Linked DNA regions of Gimesia maris. The protein of the gene in region 2 binds, or shares a complex with, the protein of the main gene of each other region. Links are inferred from orthologs where the notes say so. Each region holds a gene or a part of one and is shown on either strand. Other genes may lie near its edges.

The links. Proteins that work in one complex are often made in the same cells at the same time.
Region 1: the proteins of GmarT_RS01850 (region 2) and GmarT_RS12185 are in contact, whole or in part, in a solved structure (PDB 1A0O), measured with the Escherichia coli proteins. The link is inferred for Gimesia maris from one-to-one orthologs.
Region 3: the proteins of GmarT_RS01850 (region 2) and fliM are in contact, whole or in part, in a crystal structure (PDB 1F4V), measured with the Escherichia coli proteins. The link is inferred for Gimesia maris from one-to-one orthologs.

What each region holds. Positions count from the first base shown.
Region 1 is NZ_CP042910.1:3,270,571-3,276,955, forward strand. The notes cover bases 2,213-5,495. They hold GmarT_RS12185 (hybrid sensor histidine kinase/response regulator), read left to right. Parts: upstream 2,213-2,607; coding sequence 2,608-5,295; downstream 5,296-5,495. Other genes in these bases: GmarT_RS12190 (chemotaxis protein CheW), read left to right, coding at 5,292-5,495. Also shown: rpe (ribulose-phosphate 3-epimerase), read right to left, coding at 2-706; gap (type I glyceraldehyde-3-phosphate dehydrogenase), read right to left, coding at 1,065-2,087; more of GmarT_RS12190, read left to right, coding at 5,496-5,762; GmarT_RS12195 (methyl-accepting chemotaxis protein), read left to right, coding at 5,803-6,385. UniProt on the Escherichia coli protein: Involved in the transmission of sensory signals from the chemoreceptors to the flagellar motors. CheA is autophosphorylated; it can transfer its phosphate group to either CheB or CheY.
Region 2 is NZ_CP042910.1:494,126-500,133, reverse strand. Bases 1,824-4,729 are described here. They hold GmarT_RS01850 (response regulator), read left to right. Parts: upstream 1,824-3,046; coding sequence 3,047-3,412; downstream 3,413-4,729. Other genes in these bases: GmarT_RS01845 (sensor domain-containing diguanylate cyclase), read left to right, coding at 3,644-4,729; GmarT_RS01855 (chemotaxis protein CheX), read left to right, coding at 2,488-2,979. In the rest of the region: GmarT_RS01865 (aldo/keto reductase), read left to right, coding at 1-693; GmarT_RS01860 (response regulator transcription factor), read right to left, coding at 720-1,385; more of GmarT_RS01845, read left to right, coding at 4,730-5,617; GmarT_RS01840 (sodium:proton antiporter), read left to right, coding at 5,799-6,008. UniProt on the Escherichia coli protein: Involved in the transmission of sensory signals from the chemoreceptors to the flagellar motors.
Region 3 is NZ_CP042910.1:1,639,164-1,645,191, reverse strand. What follows is about bases 891-3,816. They hold fliM (flagellar motor switch protein FliM), read right to left. Parts: upstream 2,916-3,816; coding sequence 1,866-2,915; downstream 891-1,865. Other genes in these bases: GmarT_RS06215 (glutamate-5-semialdehyde dehydrogenase), read right to left, coding at 2,991-3,816; rpmI (50S ribosomal protein L35), read right to left, coding at 1,237-1,437; rplT (50S ribosomal protein L20), read right to left, coding at 891-1,157. In the rest of the region: GmarT_RS06240 (hypothetical protein), read left to right, coding at 1-119; GmarT_RS06235 (hypothetical protein), read right to left, coding at 146-478; more of rplT, read right to left, coding at 801-890; more of GmarT_RS06215, read right to left, coding at 3,817-4,256; GmarT_RS06210 (Crp/Fnr family transcriptional regulator), read right to left, coding at 4,487-5,011; GmarT_RS06205 (Glu/Leu/Phe/Val family dehydrogenase), read right to left, coding at 5,095-6,028. UniProt on the Escherichia coli protein: FliM is one of three proteins (FliG, FliN, FliM) that forms the rotor-mounted switch complex (C ring), located at the base of the basal body.

The DNA of each region.
Region 1 (6,385 bases), 2.8 Mb from region 2 along the record:
TTTAAGTTGAGGAAGCTGTCTTGCTCCCGGCTTTTGCAGCCAGTTCGCTGACAGCTGTAGAATAGTCGGCCTGATCAAAGATGGCACTTCCAACTACAAAATAGTTGGCGCCTGCGCCGGCCGTTTCAGCAATGGTATCCATGGCAATTCCGCCGTCGACCGACAGTATCGTGTCGGCGGGAATCATTGATTTCAGCTGTTTGATTTTCTCAATGCTCGATTCGATGAAGGATTGTCCGCCGAACCCGGGTTCCACGCTCATAATCAGGACCAGGCCCGCCTGATCCAGGTAGGGTTCGACAGCACTCAGGGGAGTTTCAGGACTGACGGCCAGGCCAGGGATGACCCCCGACTGATTTAAATGTTTTAAAATATCACCGGGATCGGGAACTGCTTCGATATGTACGGTGATGGAATTACAGCCGGCTTTGATGTAGTCATCAATGTACTTTTCCGGATGGCTGATCATTAAGTGCGCATCAAAGGCCATGCTGGTCAATGAGCGGACTCGTTCAATCAACAGTGCGCCATACGAAAGGTTGGGGACAAAATGACCATCCATAACATCCCAGTGGAGTACTTGAGCGCCAGCATCTTCCAGCAGTTCGATTTCCCGATGCAGATTACCGAAATCACACTTCAGCATTGAAGGTGCGATCACGGGAGAATTCGAATTCAATTTATACTTAAGTTCTGAGTTAGTCATAGATTCCAGAAATACTATACGATGGAAAGTCAAAAACAAGTGCCTGGGTGATTATCCAGTCTGAATGCAGTATTTTCCCATATTCCACAATCATGTGATCTCAGATCGAAGTTGTGATTATTTAACTGGATGCGGTCTGGAGTCAGTACGTTGAAATCATCATCAGTTAAATTATGAGACTGGCTTTAATTGTAAGCGTCACATTTTGACAATCTGATTGAGCAGAGTCTAGACGAAAGTTAAATGGCGGGTTGACCTGTATACGTTTGTCTGGTTTGAAAAACAGCCGAGATGAAACTCATCTCGGCTGAAATTTCGGACTGAATCAAGGCTTGTATTCTGCAAGCTCTGATACAGCTTATAGTTGGGCCAGACGAGCGATCATGTCTGCGGTCCGGTTTGAATAACCATATTCGTTATCGTACCAGCTTAAGACCTTGAGCATTTTTCCACCAATTACTGTTGTCCAGCTGGCATCAAAGATAGAGCTGTGGGTATTTCCCACGATATCGCTGGAAACGATGGGGTCTGTGTTATACTCCAGAATGCCCTTCATTGGGCCGTCTGCAGCAGCTTTCATGGCAGCATTGACTTCTTCGACGGTCACATCTTTACTCAGATTCACGACCAGGTCAGTAATACTGCCTACAGGTACTGGAACACGCAGGCTGAGCCCAGTTAATTTACCATTCAATTCTGGCAGGACGAGTCCCACTGCTTTCGCAGCACCAGTCGTTGTCGGAATAATATTCAGAGCAGCGGCTCGTGCCCGCAGAGGATCTGAATGCAACTGGTCTGAAACACGCTGGTCGTTGGTGTAAGCGTGCACGGTCGTCATTAAACCGTGTTCAATTCCAAAGTTTTCATGCAGGACTTTGGCCATGGGAGCCAGGCAGTTTGTTGTACAGCTGGCATTTGAAACACAGATGTGCTCAGAGGTCAGCTGGTCATCATTGACACCAAATACAACAGTCATATCTGGTGTATCTTTCGCAGGTGCAGAAATGACAACTTTACGAGCTCCAGCGGTCAGGTGGCTGTCGTAACCTGGTTTTCCGTCGGCTTCACGGTTTGTGAAAAAGCCCGTCGACTCCAAAGCCACTTCGACTCCCAGTTCTTTCCAGGGAAGTTCACGGGGATCACGTTCAGCACAGACACGAACTTTTTTACCATTGACGATCAGATCGCTTCCATCGACGTCAACAGTTCCAGGAAAACGACCCTGAACACTGTCGTATTTTAACAACCAAGCCAGTTTTTTAGGATCTCCGAGGTCGTTGATGGCGACTACTTCGAATTCTTCTGGACGAGCAGCGAGTGCTCTGAATGTAATACGCCCAATACGACCAAAACCATTAATACCAACCTTTACCGCAGCCACAGGACTTACTCCTTCGTTTAATGAACCATTAGATGTGTATATTTGACGGCAGAGGTGATGGGGAACGATCCCACAAAGCTCCTCTGTCCGCTGTCGGGTAACTTTCAATCGGGGTGGATTGTAATAGTCTCAGGACGACCACACAACCGAACGCCGACTTCGCTTTGATTTCTTTGTTATGCAATAAAGTTAAGTATTTCGTGTCAGTTAGTACATTTGTTAATTCAAAATAGGATATCAATAAATTGTTTAATCAAATGACTGTGCACCTGTGATTGTTGGAGTCTAAGTATACTGGGGAATTCCCCTCACTTCTGCTTCTATCGATAACAGGAGGTCAAGGGGCTTAAGAAGAAATGACGATAGTGCTTAAGGGGAGATCACGTACTTTTGGGGGGATTATATCGACAGATTTTGCATAAAAACATGTTGATAAGTTCTTGCTGGTATTTATTTTAGCTCTCCACGCCTAAGTCTTATTTACACTTCAATTACGTTCCCTAATCACCAGGACGGGCTGATGGACGATATTCTGCAGGAGTTTTTGGCAGAAAGCTGGGAGAATTTAGGTCAATTAGACTCGGAAATAGTAGAGCTTGAGAAAGATCCCCAGAATGCTGAGCTGATAGCCAGTATCTTTCGCACTATTCACACTATTAAAGGGACCTGTGGTTTTCTTGGTCTCACAAATCTTGGTGCAGTTGCGCATTCGGCAGAAAATGTTCTGGGAAAGATGCGTGAGCGGATGCTCGAAGTGTCTCCGGGAGCGATTTCGCTGGTTCTGGAGGCTATCGACCGGATTAAAGAGCTCTTACAGGGCCTGGAAGCAACCGGAGAAGAACCGAAAACAGATCATTCGACTTTAACTCTGATGTTGGACGAGCTGGCTAACCTGGCGACAGCTCCGCTGGAGTCACCTCCTCAGCAGCCCCCTTCTGCTCCTGTTTCGGGGCAAGTCGAAGACATTTCAGTGGAAAACCAGGTTGAAGATAAACCGCTCGGCGGACCGAGTCCGACTGACATCGCTGATTCCAATGAAAGTGAACCAGCCGCACTCACTGATTCTCATCCAGAGGTTCTGGCAGAATCAGCAGATCCGCTGACTCCCGCTGCAGGTGGGACCGAAGAGGGAGCAGTCCGTTCTTCCAAAGTAAGTGTGGCAGACCTGTCTATTCGTGTGAATGTGAATGTGGTTGACAGTCTGATGAACCTGGTGGGTGAACTGGTACTGACACGTAACCAACTGTTGCAACTGGCGCGGGGGGATGAGGAGTCGAAATACGCTGCTCCCATCACTCATTTGAATCGGGTGACAACAGATCTGCAGGAAGGCGTGATGAAGACACGCATGCAGCCAATCGGGAATGCGTGGAACAAGCTTCCCCGTCTGGTACGCGATTTATCTCAGGTGACGAATAAACATATCGAACTGGTAATGACCGGGGCCGAAACGGAACTGGACCGAACCGTTCTGGATGCCATCAAAGATCCCCTGACTCACATGGTGAGGAACTCTGCCGATCACGGCATTGAGTCCTCTGAGGTTCGTAAAGCAGCCGGTAAAGCAGAATCGGGAACGATTCACTTGAACGCGTATCATGAGGGCGGACATGTCATCATCGAGATACAGGACGATGGTGCTGGAATCAGTCGTGAACGGGTTTTGAAAAAGGCAATTTCACAGGGATTAATCAAAGAAGTCGACGCACCTCATGTGACGGACAGTCATGTGTTTTCCATGATCTTTCAGGCAGGATTCTCAACAGCGGAACAGGTCAGCTCCATTTCCGGGCGCGGCGTAGGCATGGATGTTGTTCGAACTCAGATTGAAAAAATCGGGGGAACTGTAGACCTCAATTCTAAAATGGGAAAAGGGACGACAGTCAGAATTAAAATTCCGTTAACCCTGGCGATTGTATCTGCACTGGTGCTGGAGAGTGGTTCACAGCCTTTCGCAATCCCTCAACTGGGCGTGGTGGAACTGGTTCGACTCTCTGCAGAAGACTGCAAAAAAATCGAGACGATTCATGATAAAAAGGTATTTCGTCTGCGAGATCGTCTGTTACCACTCGTGCATCTGAATGAAGTTTTGCAACTGGAAGAGGATACTCCCAAAGATGACGATCTGCAGGACACGAACATCGTGGTGGTTCAGGTAGGTGAAGATCAGTTTGGACTGATCGTTTCCCGGATTTTCGATACCGAAGAAATCGTGGTAAAGCCGGTAGGACGCCTCTTAAAGAATATCGGACTCTACCAGGGAACGACCATCCTGGGAGATGGTCGGGTGGTGATGATTCTCGATGTGGGAGGAATCTTTAATCAGTGTGGCGGGAGTTCAGCTCATTCTCAATCGGTTGCCGAAGAAGCAACGGCGAGTTCTGACCGGAATACCATCAGTATGCTGCTGTTCGGTGTGAAAGATAATGTGACAATGGCTGTGCCGCTGTCCCTGGTCGCACGACTGGAAGAATTTCCGCTGGAAAGTATTGAATTAAATGGAGACCGCAAGGTAGTCCAATACCGCGATAACCTGTTACCGCTGCTTTCAATCGAAGGCGCTGGTTTTGGTGGTGGAGAACCCGTTGATCCGCAACCTGTTATCGTCTTTTCTGAAAATAACCGTTCGATGGGACTGATGGTTAATGAGATCAAAGACATTATTGATGAGCAGCTTGTAATTCGGATGCAGTCAGATCGGCCGGGCGTGCTGGGGACTGCCATCATCGGCAAAAATGCGATTGATGTGATTGATACTCAATATTACGTGACCCGCTCAACGCCGAACTGGTTTGAAAAAGTTGAAGATAAAAAATCGTTTCGAGTTTTAATTGTGGATGATTCGATGTTCTTCAGGCAATTGGTGGCAACCGCGCTGGAAACGGAAGGCTACTCTGTAGTGGCCAGGGACAGTTGCATCGCCGCTGTCGAACTTCTGGAGAAAGATTCCAGGTTCCATGCCGTCATTACAGATCTGGATCTGCCAATGATGGATGGTTTTGAGTTCTGCGAATGGCTTAAGTCTCAGCAGAATACTCAGGAGTTGAGTGTGATTGCTTTAACCTCTGCAAACAGTTCTGCAGATCAGGCCCGGGCCCGGGAGTCCGGTTTTGATGAGTTTCTGGTTAAATTTAATTCGCATGAACTGATCTCCTGTCTGGATGAGTCTTTTGCACGATTGAAATATAAAACAGGAGTAAATGCATGAGCATCGCAGTCACCGATTCCGGTAGTGGGATGGAGTCTCAGTTAGATTATTCGAGTCAGTATGTCTCGTTCCGCGTTGATGACCAGTTACTGGGCATGCCTGTAAATATGGTTCAGGAAGTGTTGACGGAGCAGGTGATTTCACCGACACCACTGGCACGCGCGGAGATCAAAGGTCTGTTAAATCTGCGTGGTCAGATTGTAACAGCCGTGAGCCTGCGCAAACGCCTGGGGCTGCCTGACCTGGAAGACGACCGTTCTATGAATGTTGTTACGCGGGTGGGTGAAGAATCCTTCAGCCTGCTGGTTGATGAAGTTGGCGATGTGATCAATGTGTCAGGTCGCTCCATGGAGCCGGTGCCAAGAACTTTGGATCCACACTGGCGGGCGGTGACCATTGGTGTGTTTCAACTGGATGAAGGATTGTTTGTCATCCTGGATGTGGAAACAATTTTAAATTTTGAGTGATGTTTTACTAAAATCTGGTGTCTGAATAAGGGCTCTGCTTGTGGATCTCAATGTCACTGCATTGCGGGAATCGTTCGAACTGGTTGCGCCACGTGCTGACCAGTTGGCAGAACGGTTTTATGAAAAGCTGTTCGAGGACTACCCCGATCTGCTGCGCTATTTCACGCATACCGATTTTTCAGAACAGCGCGGGAAACTGATTCAGGCGCTGGTTCTGGTTTTGAAGTCGCTCGAGAGCCCCCCTGCACTGACCAAAGTGTTACACCAGTTGGGGAAAGAACATGGCGAAATGGGCATCCAGGATGATGACTACCCGCCAGTCACGGATACTCTGCTCAGAGTGCTGGCAGAGTTTGCTGAAGATCAATGGAGTGAAGAGCTGGAAGAGACCTGGCGTCAGGCTCTCAAAGCAGTTTCGACAACGATGATTGAAGGTGCCCAAGACTCAAGTCGCGCAAAACAGCTTCAATCAACGGCAGTATCAGGCTCAGTGGGAGCCGGTTTTGAAGAAGTGGATTCCCTGGTGGAAGACCAGCCGATTTCAGAACAAGATGACCAAACCAATTCAGAACTACCTTTACGATCTGAAGCACAGATCAACCATCCGAAGGAGAAGAGTATTA
Region 2 (6,008 bases):
CACTGGCAAGGTACAAAACAGGTGCGCGATGCATCACCAGCCCGGATCAGGCAGGAGTGTGATGAAAGCCTGCAGAGGCTGAACACCGATCGTGTTGAGCTGTACTATCTGCATGGTCCCGACCCCGAAATTCCCGTCAGCGAATCTGCGGGGGCATTCCAGGAATTGTTGGCCTCCGGAAAAATCCTGTCCGTCGGCGTGTCTAATTTCACACTGGAACAGCTTCAGGAATTTGCACGTGTCTGCCCGATTTCAGCATATCAACCTCGCTACAATATGTTGCAACGTGATATTGAGAAAGACCGTCTGCCCTGGTGCATCAAAAACAATGTCTCTGTCATGGCTTACTGGCCTTTAATGAAAGGATTGCTTGCCGGCAAGCTTTCGCGAGACCATCAGTTCGCACCAGAAGATGGTCGGCAGAAATACCCCATGTTTCATGGAGAAGAATGGGAGAAAAACCAGGACTTTCTTGATGTACTGCGAACACTGGCAAATGAAATGAATCGAACAGTAGCGCAAATTGTGGTTCGCTGGACCATTCAACAGCCAGGAATTACCTGCGCCCTTTGCGGAGCAAAACGACCGGAACAGATCAGAGAAAACGCAGAGGCACTGGAGTTTGAACTGTCAGATTCCCAGATTGAAGCGATCAATCGAGCTATCGTACAGCGAGGTACAATCATTTCTTGAGACTTGAATTCGACATCGCGAATTACTTATGGCAACGTCAAGCCTTCACGAATCGAATAGCGGGCCAGTTCGACACGATCATGAATTCCCAGTTTGTGCATGATCCGATATTTGTGACTGTCTATCGATTTTTCCGAGAGATGCATGGAGCGGGCGACTTCTTTCACGCTTTTCCCTCTGGCCAGATGTCTGAGGACTTCGATTTGACGGGAAGTCAGGGAAGTCAACATGCTTTTTGACTGAATTGAATACCGTTCTTTCTTGTGATCAAAGACCAGTCGTTCCTGGACCGATTGTGAAAAACAGTATTCTCCGCGAGAGGCCTTTTTGATGGCATGGATCAATGATTCAATCGGTTCCCCTTTGAGTAAGTAACCTTTTGCATTCACTCTCAATGCCAGCTCGATGAAGATGTCCGAAAGATAACCTGTCAGAAAAATCATTTTTGTATTTTTCAGTCGCGAAGAAATCTCTTCGGCGATATCAAATGACCCACGTCCAGGTAGTTCTACATCCAATATAACAACATCGGGCTCCGTTTCCAAAATCAAAGCCAGCCCCTCATCAGCATTTGTAGCTGTCCCTACAACTTCGATATCAGGATCTCGCTGAAATCTGGAGACGATTGAGTCAACCAGAACCATGTGATCATCGACAAAAACAACTCGAATCAGATCTGTTGAAGTTAGCATGCTGGCTGGCCCTCGTATAATTTGATTATGAGAATTTAAAAGATATCAATTAACGAATGGTTCAATCTTAATTCTGCAGCTACTATTCGTGCTTCTGCTCCTCCAGAAAATCTCTGCATTTCTTTGAAAGCTCGAGCACATCGCTGGTAGCAGATTCAATCGGTGGGACTAAATCCCGCAGGACGCCTGCTAGCTCCGACTCAATCTCACCGGATGACAATCCACTAAGATAGTCATGTTGGCACTGTAAAATAGTTAGAAAATTATTTAATTGGTGACATGTCGTTCGAACGTCTTGAACAAACTCAAAACAGTCTTGCTGTGATAACTGTCCCATTGACAAGTTGTGCCTTTTAGTTAACGGGAAACTTTATAAGTCTATCAGCATACAAAATAGTTGGACTGAATTTGTTTTTTAGACTTCATTTACAGATATGACGATTTATCCCTGATAAGTTCTTAACTGATGTTCAATGTCAGAATTGAAGTTATACCATGCGAAAGAACTCATTAAATATCACTTACCAGAACCTTATGGTATGCAGAAATGAAATGACTCCTCAACTCTTAATTGTCAGATTATAGAGTATCTTACCTATACTTTTATCGTCATTTTCACTCACGCTTGTGATTGATTCCTGCACCGACAAATAGGACTATCCCATCCTCTATTAAAGCAGAATTCCATAAACTCTTATATACTAGTCTATTAGATCACCTGAAGCATGTCAGGAGGGATTCCTATGTTTTCAATGCCTGCAAGTTGCCCTGGGAAATAAATTTCATTTTTCACAAGGAGGGATATGCCTTAATTTTGCAGGAATCACCTCCACTACAGTTCATACAGCCGGAAATCTCAGCAATCTCAAACAAGACGAAGAATGTTTATTTGGAATATCGTGTTGATATTTTGGCACATGTATTTTTTCGTGATCTATGCTGTAAGTGCACATTTAATTTTGAAGCATCGTTCGTCGTGTGGCTTCTGTTGTGTATTTCGAGCAACAGTAGTGGAAATCCATCGACATCATGACTTCTACAAAATTCTCAGAATAACTGAATCACTGAAGTTGAATGATTCTCAGGAAACAGGAATTAGATAATGACGTCAACCAGTACCGTCGGTAAGTCTGAACTCACCGCAGAATTTGTGAATCCCATCATTAGCGCAACCATCTCTGTTTTTGAAATGATGCTGGGTTGTACGCCAAAACGAACCGGATTGAGTCTGAAACAGGACCTCATTCCTCAGCACGAGTTGAGTGCCGTCATTGGAATTTCTGGAAAAGCAGCCGGGACGCTTGTATTAAGCCTCTCCAAGAGCGTCGGCATAGGCGTTCTGGATCGTCTGGTTGGTATCTCTACAAATGAAATCAACGACGAAGTCTGTGATGCAGTCTGTGAATTGGCAAACATGATTGCAGGATCAGCGAAGGCACAACTGGAACATCTGGAAGCCTCCATCAGTATTCCAAACATTATTACTGGCAAGGGGCACACGGTTCATTATCCATCTAATGTGTCTCCCATATGTATTGCTTTTGACTCAGAAATCGGAACCTTTTCTATTGAAGCAGGGTTTTCTGATCGCTAAACGACCTGTTTAACAAAACGTTATTTTGAACGACCAATCGAATTTAAAATAGATAAAGGCTAATTCCATGAAAGTTTTACTTGTAGACGATTCCGGCACAATGAGGACCATCCAGAAACGATGCTTATCGAAACTGGGGATTGAAAATGTAACAGAAGCTGAAGACGGCGTTCAGGCATTAGAACTGTTTGTTGCCTCGAGTTTTGACATCGTGTTAAGTGACTGGAATATGCCAAACATGGATGGCCTTCAACTTCTGAAAGAAATCCGTCAGCGTAACAAAGATATTCCCGTCATTATGATCACGACAGAAGCAGAACGTGCCAGAGTCGTTACAGCGATCCAGGCTGGTGTTTCTGACTATCTGGTCAAGCCATTTACTCCCGACAGCTTGAAAAGCAAACTGGAACGCTGGGTCACATCTAACGCTTGAAACAACACGGTAGATCAATGATGGCTGTTCTTCTGAAACTCCCTCGGCATGCGACAACCATCGTCAGCTGATACGCATCATAATTTACCATTGCGTCTCTCAATCTATAATACTCGGTTCAGAGGCCCCTGGAGACGCGGCAGTAATACGGGACACCGTCCGGTGAAAACAGAGTTTTTTAATTACAGCTATTCAAAAGATTGATTTACATTTCCTTAAAGGTCACAGAAAATGATTTCTCCTGAAAAAATCTGGTCTTCTGATCAATTACCTACTTTGCCTGCGGTCGCTGTAAAATTGCTGGATCTTTCCAAGAATCCCGATACAGATATCAAAGAAGTGATTGATACGATCAAAGCAGACCCGGCAATTACTGCAAAGATTTTGAAAGCGAGTAATTCTTCATTTTTTGGATTAAGATCAGAATGCAAAGGTATTGAGCGGGCTGTTCCACTGCTGGGGACGATGGTCGTTACGTCGCTGGCATTGAGCTTTTCACTTTCTGAATCAGCAATCACTCAGGGTCCACTCAAATCTCGATTTGACTCATACTGGAAACAGTCTATCATCCAGTCAGCAGCGGCAGAGCTGTTAGCTGCAAAATCCGGAAATGATTTAAAATACGACAGTTTCCTGCTCGGACTGCTGCAGGATATTGGTCACCTCGCCATGCTCAGATCTATCCCGACAGATTTATTATCTGTTCTGGAACAGGCTGAAACGGAACAACGGGAGTCTGTTGAAGTAGAATCAGCAGAACTGGGAATCAACCACGCTGAGGTGGGTGTCAAAATGATGGAACGCTGGCAATTGTCAGAACAGTTCCAGACTGCAATCCAACATCACCATGACTCTGTCGCACAGCTGAAAACTCTCGAATCACACCCCGACTTCAACCTGATCACCATCATCGCTACTTCTGCAGCAATTGGGGACTACTTCTGTTCCGTTAACAGTGGGCTGGCATTACAGAAACTTCAGGATTTAACATCTGAATTTTACAACATGCCACACGATGACCTGCATGGATTTCTGGAACAGGTACAGGTTCGCTTTGAGGAAGCCGCCCAGATTTTCGCGGTTAATATGGATGACATCGAATCCCCGTTTGAAATCATGGCCAAAGCAAACGAGCAACTGGTGCAGATGACCATGAAGGCACAGGTCGATACAACACAGGCGTTTGCCCGACAGGCCGTCATTGAAGAACAGAAAAACAAGCTGGAATCAGAAAATAAACAGCTCCAGAGTAAAGCCATTCATGACCCGCTGACCAAAACCTATAATCGCAGCTACTTCAATGAAAATTTTGAGAAGGAACTCTACTCCTGCTCTCGCGATGCACAACCGATTGGAATTATCTTTTCAGATATCGATCGCTTCAAAAATCTGAACGATACCTACGGACATCAGTTCGGTGACCTGGTCTTACAGCGTGTCGCCAAAGTCGCCAGCGAATCCACAAGACGCTCAGACGTTTTCTGTCGGTATGGTGGTGAAGAATTCGTGATCATGGTCAATAATCCTACTGAAAACGGGATTCGCGACCTGGCGGAACGACTCCGAAAGCTGATCGAAAACGAAGTCATCGAATTCGAAGGAGCCCGAGTCCCGGTCACGGCCAGCCTGGGAGCCGTCGTGGGAATCCCTCCTAGAGACTTAACAGGATTTGCAGAACGACTGGTTGCTGAAGCAGATGAGGCGATGTATGAGTCCAAAGAAAACGGGCGAAACCAGGTACATGTTCGTTCAATTGTCAGCAAAAATGAGCAGGAACTGCACAAATTAATCAAACGCTGCCGCTTCAGTCGCTGGCTGGTGACAAAAGAAGTCTTCGATATTCCGACCATATCCAAAGCACTGCTTAAATGCTCAAAACAGCAGAAGCAGTCACGAATTGGGGAACTCGCCATTGCCGAAAAGATGCTCTCCGAGAATGACGTTTCCAAAATTCTGGAACTGCAGGAGCTCAAAGGTCTGCGATTCGGTGAAATCGCAATTCAGCAGAATTTCCTGACCCAGGAACAGACGGCTTACCTGCTGGCTTTACAGATCGAACCGCCAATCGTGCTCGGGAAAACTTTAATTTCGCTGGAATTGCTGGAAAGCACTCAGGCGGCTGAACTCATTAAGCAATATCTTGCAGAAATGAAACCCTGTTCAATCGCTGCGGATGCACATCGGAATCAGCTGGCAAATTCATAAATACTATTTGGATTCAAGTCGATCTGGATATTGTACACAATCTCCGATCATGCCATAATCCACAGATTTTACATGCCGCCAGTAAACAAGCAGAGTTCTTGTTTTCGCAGTTCAATACGAAAATGGATTTTCCAGATTTAACCCACTTACAATAATCCCCAAACTACGGAGGGCGATTGAGATGAACTTAATCGCTGATACGTCTACGCAACTGGATGCAACACACTTAGTATCCACCACGGAACAACCACACGCAGATCAGCACGCTCACGCTGAGCCACCTGCCTTCTATAGTGTCATTCCGTTTGCCTTGCTTTTACTGTGTATTGCTTTTCTGCCCCTGATTCACAAAACCGAAGAGTGGTGGGAACATAACAAAAACCGCCTGCTG
Region 3 (6,028 bases), 1.1 Mb from region 2 along the record:
CGCACTGCCGACAGGAACTGCGCATAGCCCACAAATACCTGGGTACAGTGGCAGCCTGCAAATTCTGCAAGGGACACATCCAGTTGCTCGAGAAACCCGCAGACCCGGTGGATCAATAGCTGGTCCACTTGCCTTTATAAAGGAATCAAGGCTCCGACTGCTGCGTGGTGGAGGCGTCTTTTTCCCAGCTGACATCGGCCTGTGCCGGTCGGGTTTTATAGAGTGTGCCGTCCTCCTGGAACAATAGAGCGACATTGAGATGCCACAGACTGCCATCTTCCCGCTGCCACAGATCACAATAATAGATCGAAGGACTGGAAGCAAAATCGCCCGAAATCCCCGCATCGTTCAACTGACGGATAGCCTGTTCTTTGGGAGTTCCCAGCGGCGCGAGCTCCAGGATCTTTGCCGACTGCTCTTCGAAGACCAGCGGGGCCGGCACAACCGACCTGAAGCCGGTGCACGCAGACAAACTCATGAAACTCGCCAGACAGCACGACAGCGCAATCAGCCAGTGTAGCCTACACCTGCTGCATCCCGGAGCTGATTCCACGCCTGTCTGCATCTAATCCCTGCCTCCCTGATCGGGAATTACTTCTGAAATGAAACCTGCCTCAGTCCCGACAGATTCGACTCGTAATATAACAGATTCCTGTTTTCGGGCGAACTGCAATTTGAGAGATCCTATATCCCCCATTCTGACAGATATCAGACCGGTACGTAAAAAAACCAGGTCTGTTTCATCGAACAGACCTGGCAGATTTTATGTCTCTGAACTGAGCAGTCAAACGACTCAGAACTTATGCTGCTAAAGCAGCCTGGGAAGCTTTCACAATCTCATCAAAGATCTGTGGCTGATAAATTGCCAGTTCGCTCAGCGATTTACGATTCAGAGTGATTCCCGCTTTGGTCAAACCATTGATAAACTGGGAGTAATTCGTCCCACGTGCGCGGCAGGCAGCAGTGATTCGAGTCACCCACAATGCACGGAATTCACGTTTGCGAACGCGACGGTCACGGTAGGCGTACACCCGGGAACGAATCAGGGTTTCTTTGACGGTTCGCAGCAGTTTACTGCGACCACCAACATTACCGCGGGCTTCTTTGAACAGTCTTTTCTTGGCTCGACGTCGAGCTGCACCTTTTCGAACTCGCATTATTACTTTCCAACTGTGATGTTAAATATTGATTCTGTCAGCACACACTCCAGCTTAAGTAGCCGGGATCTCGGCAAAGTTATGAACTGGGACGCAGAGCATTCACAATCAGCTTTGCTTCCGCGCCTGTCACAATACCATCACCGCGAAGTCTGATCTTTCGCTTGGGGCTCTTTTTACTGAGAATGTGACCGCGAAATGCTTTCCTGTGCTTGGCTTTACCAGAAGCAGTAATTTTGAACCGCTTCTTCATTCCTTTATGTGTCTTTTGCTTAGGCATTTTATTTTCTATCTTCGTAAACGTTTCAGAGACACGGGCTGCCTCTGAGAAAACAGAGATCCAGTCTTCAATCCAGAGTCATTTCCTCTACGTGTTCTGCATTCTTCTCACGCAGAATCCTCAACCAGGAAGAACACATCTGTCCATCAAACAGTACAGACGGAACTTCAACAGGGAGGTTGATCGGGCAGTATAATCAGCCTCACGTTACTTTTTCCACCGAAACGGGGTTAAAAACCCGGTGACTTCGTAGAAAAAATGACGGATTGACTGAAAACCGGTGTATCCCGATCGGCTGACCGATGATCGTTCAATCAATAATGAGATCTGGCAAGCTGAAAACATCTCAGATTACCATTGATCTTCAAAGTCTACTACAATTCATCCCTGAAGTACAGTGTGGGATCATCCCGCAAAAACCGATCGTTTTATCCTGTCGCTGCATCCGATTTTTTCAGACGTTCTTCGATCACGTCCCGGGGAATTGCCAGCATTTTCTCAATACTGATGGCTTTATGTCCTTTATACACTCCCGGAAAAGCAGTGAAGACCGGCGAACCTTCCAGCTCAACCGTCAGGCTCTGGGCACTCCCCTTGTTACACATGATGACATCACCCACAGCCAGATTCAGTACTTCACCCGCCGTCAATTTACTGTTGTCCAGTTCGACCCGCATCGCAATTTTTGACTTAGAGACACTCGCTTCCAGATTCAGTTGCTGTCTCAAATCCGGTGACTTCTTCTTGTAAGCAGACCAGGTATCGGAGGTCAATTTGTTAGACAGAGGCTCAATCGTATTGAAGGGAATACAGAGATTGATAATCCCTCGCGTTTCCCCCATCGTGACTTCGAAAGAAATCAGCACGATCACTTCGTTGGGTGGTACAATCTGCACCAGTTGAGGATTACTTTCGACCTGTGAGACCCGTAATTTCCAGTCACACAAGTTACTCCACGCCGATTCAATCCCTTCAATGGCCAGCCCGGTAATCCGGGAAACCAGGCGGATTTCGATTTCGGTCAGCGCCCGATTCGGGTAGGCACCATGCGAATGCCCATCCCCCCCCAGTAACCGGTCAATGATGGGAAAGATGATCGACGGGCTGATGTCCAGAATAATATGCCCGTCCAGCGTTTCGGACTCAAGTAGATTAAAACAGGTCGGGTTCTCCAGACTGAATACAAATTCGCTGTAGGTCAACTGGTCTACACTGATCAGCTTGACTTCAATGATGGAACGCAACATCCCGCTGAGGGCGGCACCAAATTCACGGCTAAAGCTTTCATGCAACGCGCGAAATGCCCGCATCTGCTCTTTGCTGACACGCTCGGGACGTTTGAAGTCATAGATACTGATCTGGGAATTGAAGTCGGTATTGCGCGTCGCAGGACGGCTCGATCCACCGCCGCTGCTCGCAGAGGGATCTAACGCCGATAAGAGCGACTCGACTTCATTTTGACTCAGTACGTCTGCCATCCCTGGCCTCCCTGAAAATTGAAACACGGCGAGAGCAGGCTGCCCGCGACGGGATTTCAATCATTGATCTAACTGCTACTCTCGAATCTGCCCTGCTCCATGGGCTACATATTTATAACTGGTCAGTTCGTTTAATCCACAGGGACCACGTGCGTGAAATTTATCGGTACTGATCCCGATTTCCGCTCCCAGTCCGAACTCTCCTCCATCGTTGAAACGCGTGCTGGCATTCACGATCACTGCCGCCGAATCGACTTGTGTTGTGAACTTCTCAGACGCCGCCAGCTCTGTCGTGACAATCGACTCGGTATGCCCCGATCCATATTGATGAATATGTCGGATCGCTTCATCCATGTGATTCACAATTTTGACGGAGATGATTTTGGCCCCGTATTCCGTGCCATAATCTTCTTCAGTCGCCGCTGTTGCCCCCGGTGTCCGTTCCAATGAACGCGGACAGCAGCGCAGTTCGACTCCCTGCTTCTTAAGCGCCTCTGCGACACGTGGATAAACTGTATCGGCGATATCAGTATGCACGAGCAGGCTTTCCGCTGCATTGCACACACCGGGACGCTGACATTTACTGTTCACCGTAATCGATACTGCCAGCTCTGGATCAGCCGATTTGTCGAGATACACGTGGCAGACGCCATCAAAATGCTTGATAACAGGCATTGTCGCATCGCGGGCCACTCGTTCAATCAGACCTTTTCCCCCACGGGGTATCGTCACATCAATGTATTCGCTCAGTTTCAGAAAATGTCCCACTGCTTCGCGGTCCGTCGTTTCAACCAGCTGCACTGCTTCTTCGGGAAGCCCGACATCACGCAGGCCTTCCTGTAACAGCTTATAGAATGCGATATTGCTGTGTAATGCTTCTTTTCCGCCCCTCAAAATCACGGCGTTTCCGCTTTTGACACACAATGCAGCCGCATCGATGGTCACATTAGGGCGTGATTCATAGATAAAAAAGACAACGCCCAGCGGGACTCTTACGCGTGTCACCAGCAGACCGTTCGGACGAATATTACTGTCGATGATTTCGCCAATCGGATTCGGCAACGCGATGATCTCTTCCAGAGCCGTAATAATCCCCTGCAATCGGGTCTCGGTCAGTCGCAGCCGATCGATCGAAGCCTCCGTCAGGCCATATTCAGGTGCCTGTTTGATGTCGGCGGCGTTTGCTTCCAGCAGTTCGGGTGTTCGTTCTTGAATCAGCTCAATCATGCGGCGCAGCCAGGCATTTTTCTGATTCCCGTTTGAGGATACCAGTTTCCGCGAGGCGTCTCGTGCCTGAGATGCCAGCTGTTCTGTATATTGAGCCAGGTCTAATTCTGTCATGTTACTCTTAATCGATTACGGGTAGATGGTAAATGTGTTCATCGACCATCCTGGTACGTAAAACACGTGCAGTTCTCTGATAAAAGGACACGAGATGCGACCGGGAGGTGCGCGCCGTGCCGCCACAGGCTAATGGCCTGATCGACTGTGTTCAACATACCGCAGTATCAAATATCCGTCGAAATGTGTCAACGCGGGATCACAAACGTCGATTCTGACTCGATTTCAGGCTAAAACTTCCAGTCTGAGTATAATTTCGACCGAAAGTCATGCCATTCTGCATTTCTGGTGCGGGAACCACAACTCTCCGCCATTTCTGCTGACCATTTATCCATCATCCGCAATCGATCCGACATGATCCGCACAGTATTGAACACAACCTTCTGAGCGCCTTTGGCTCCGTCTTTCAGCATCTGATCGAATTCGCGTCCGGGAATCCGCACGACTTCCACATCGGACAAAGCAACCACGCTCGCTGAGTGAGGAGCAGGCTTGAAAAACGACATTTCGCCGAACACCGACAGTGGGCTCAACTTAGTCAGAGTCTGCTCGCTTCCATTGGCCAGTTTCTTACGTACCTCACAGGAACCACTCTTTATGACCCAGAGATAGCGTGTGGAATTCCCTTCGTCCAGAATTCGTGCCCCTTCAGAAAACTCTTCCGTTTCAGAGTAATAGAGCAATTCTTCCATTTCAGCCGGTGTTACAGACTGAAACAGAACACAATCATTGATCAGTTCCTCTGTGGATATCATATTAGTTACCTCGCAAGCGTCAGGTGTGAAATAAATGTGAATCTCGGTCCGAATTGAACTTCACGAAAAATAATGGCGGGATTTCAGATGCCTCCCAGAACGGTGGCACGCCCTACCCGTCCAATTCCCAGTATATAGGCGGCGACGCGCAGAGACACTTTTTTATCAGTAGCAATCTTCCAGACCAGTTTAAAACTGTCATTCATAATACGATCTAATTCCGACCGTACGCGGGATTTTTCCCAGCTGAAATGCTGACGATTCTGAACCCATTCGAAGTAACTGACCGTCACGCCCCCGGCATTGGCCAGAATATCAGGTACCACGATGACTCCGTTTTTATCGAATATTTCGTCTGCTTCCGGGACAGTCGGATTATTGGCAGCTTCAATAATGCATCTCGCTTTGACTTCCTTAGCGATGTCTTTGGTCAATACCCCACCCAAAGCAGCGGGAATCAGTACGGTCACATTGGATGTGAGCAGTTCCTCGTTCGAGAGGGCTTCCGTTTCCGGAAATCCTTTGACGGCTCCTGTGTCCTTAGTGTATTCGATAAGTTTGGGAATATTAATTCCATCAGCACAGTAAATTCCGCCGCTGGCGTCAGACACAGCGACAATCTTGGCCCCCAATTCATCCAGAAAATGAGCAGTGTAGCTGCCCACATTGCCGAACCCTTGAATTGCGACAGTCACTCCGGTCACATCAATCTTCATATGATCCAGTGTGTCCCGTGTCACCATCGCCACCCCACGGCCGGTGGCCTCTTCACGACCATCGGCGCCATGCAGTTCCAGCGGTTTTCCTGTGACACAGGCCGGGTTGAATCCCCGGTATTTTTCATACTGATTCATGATCCAGGCCATCACTTGCGCATTCGTTCCCATATCCGGTGCCGGAATGTCTTTGAGAGGCCCGATCACATCATAGATCTTATCGATAAATTTACGGGTGACCCGTTCCAGTTCCCCCTGGGACAATTGACTGGTATCTACCGAAATCCCCCCTTTAGCACCG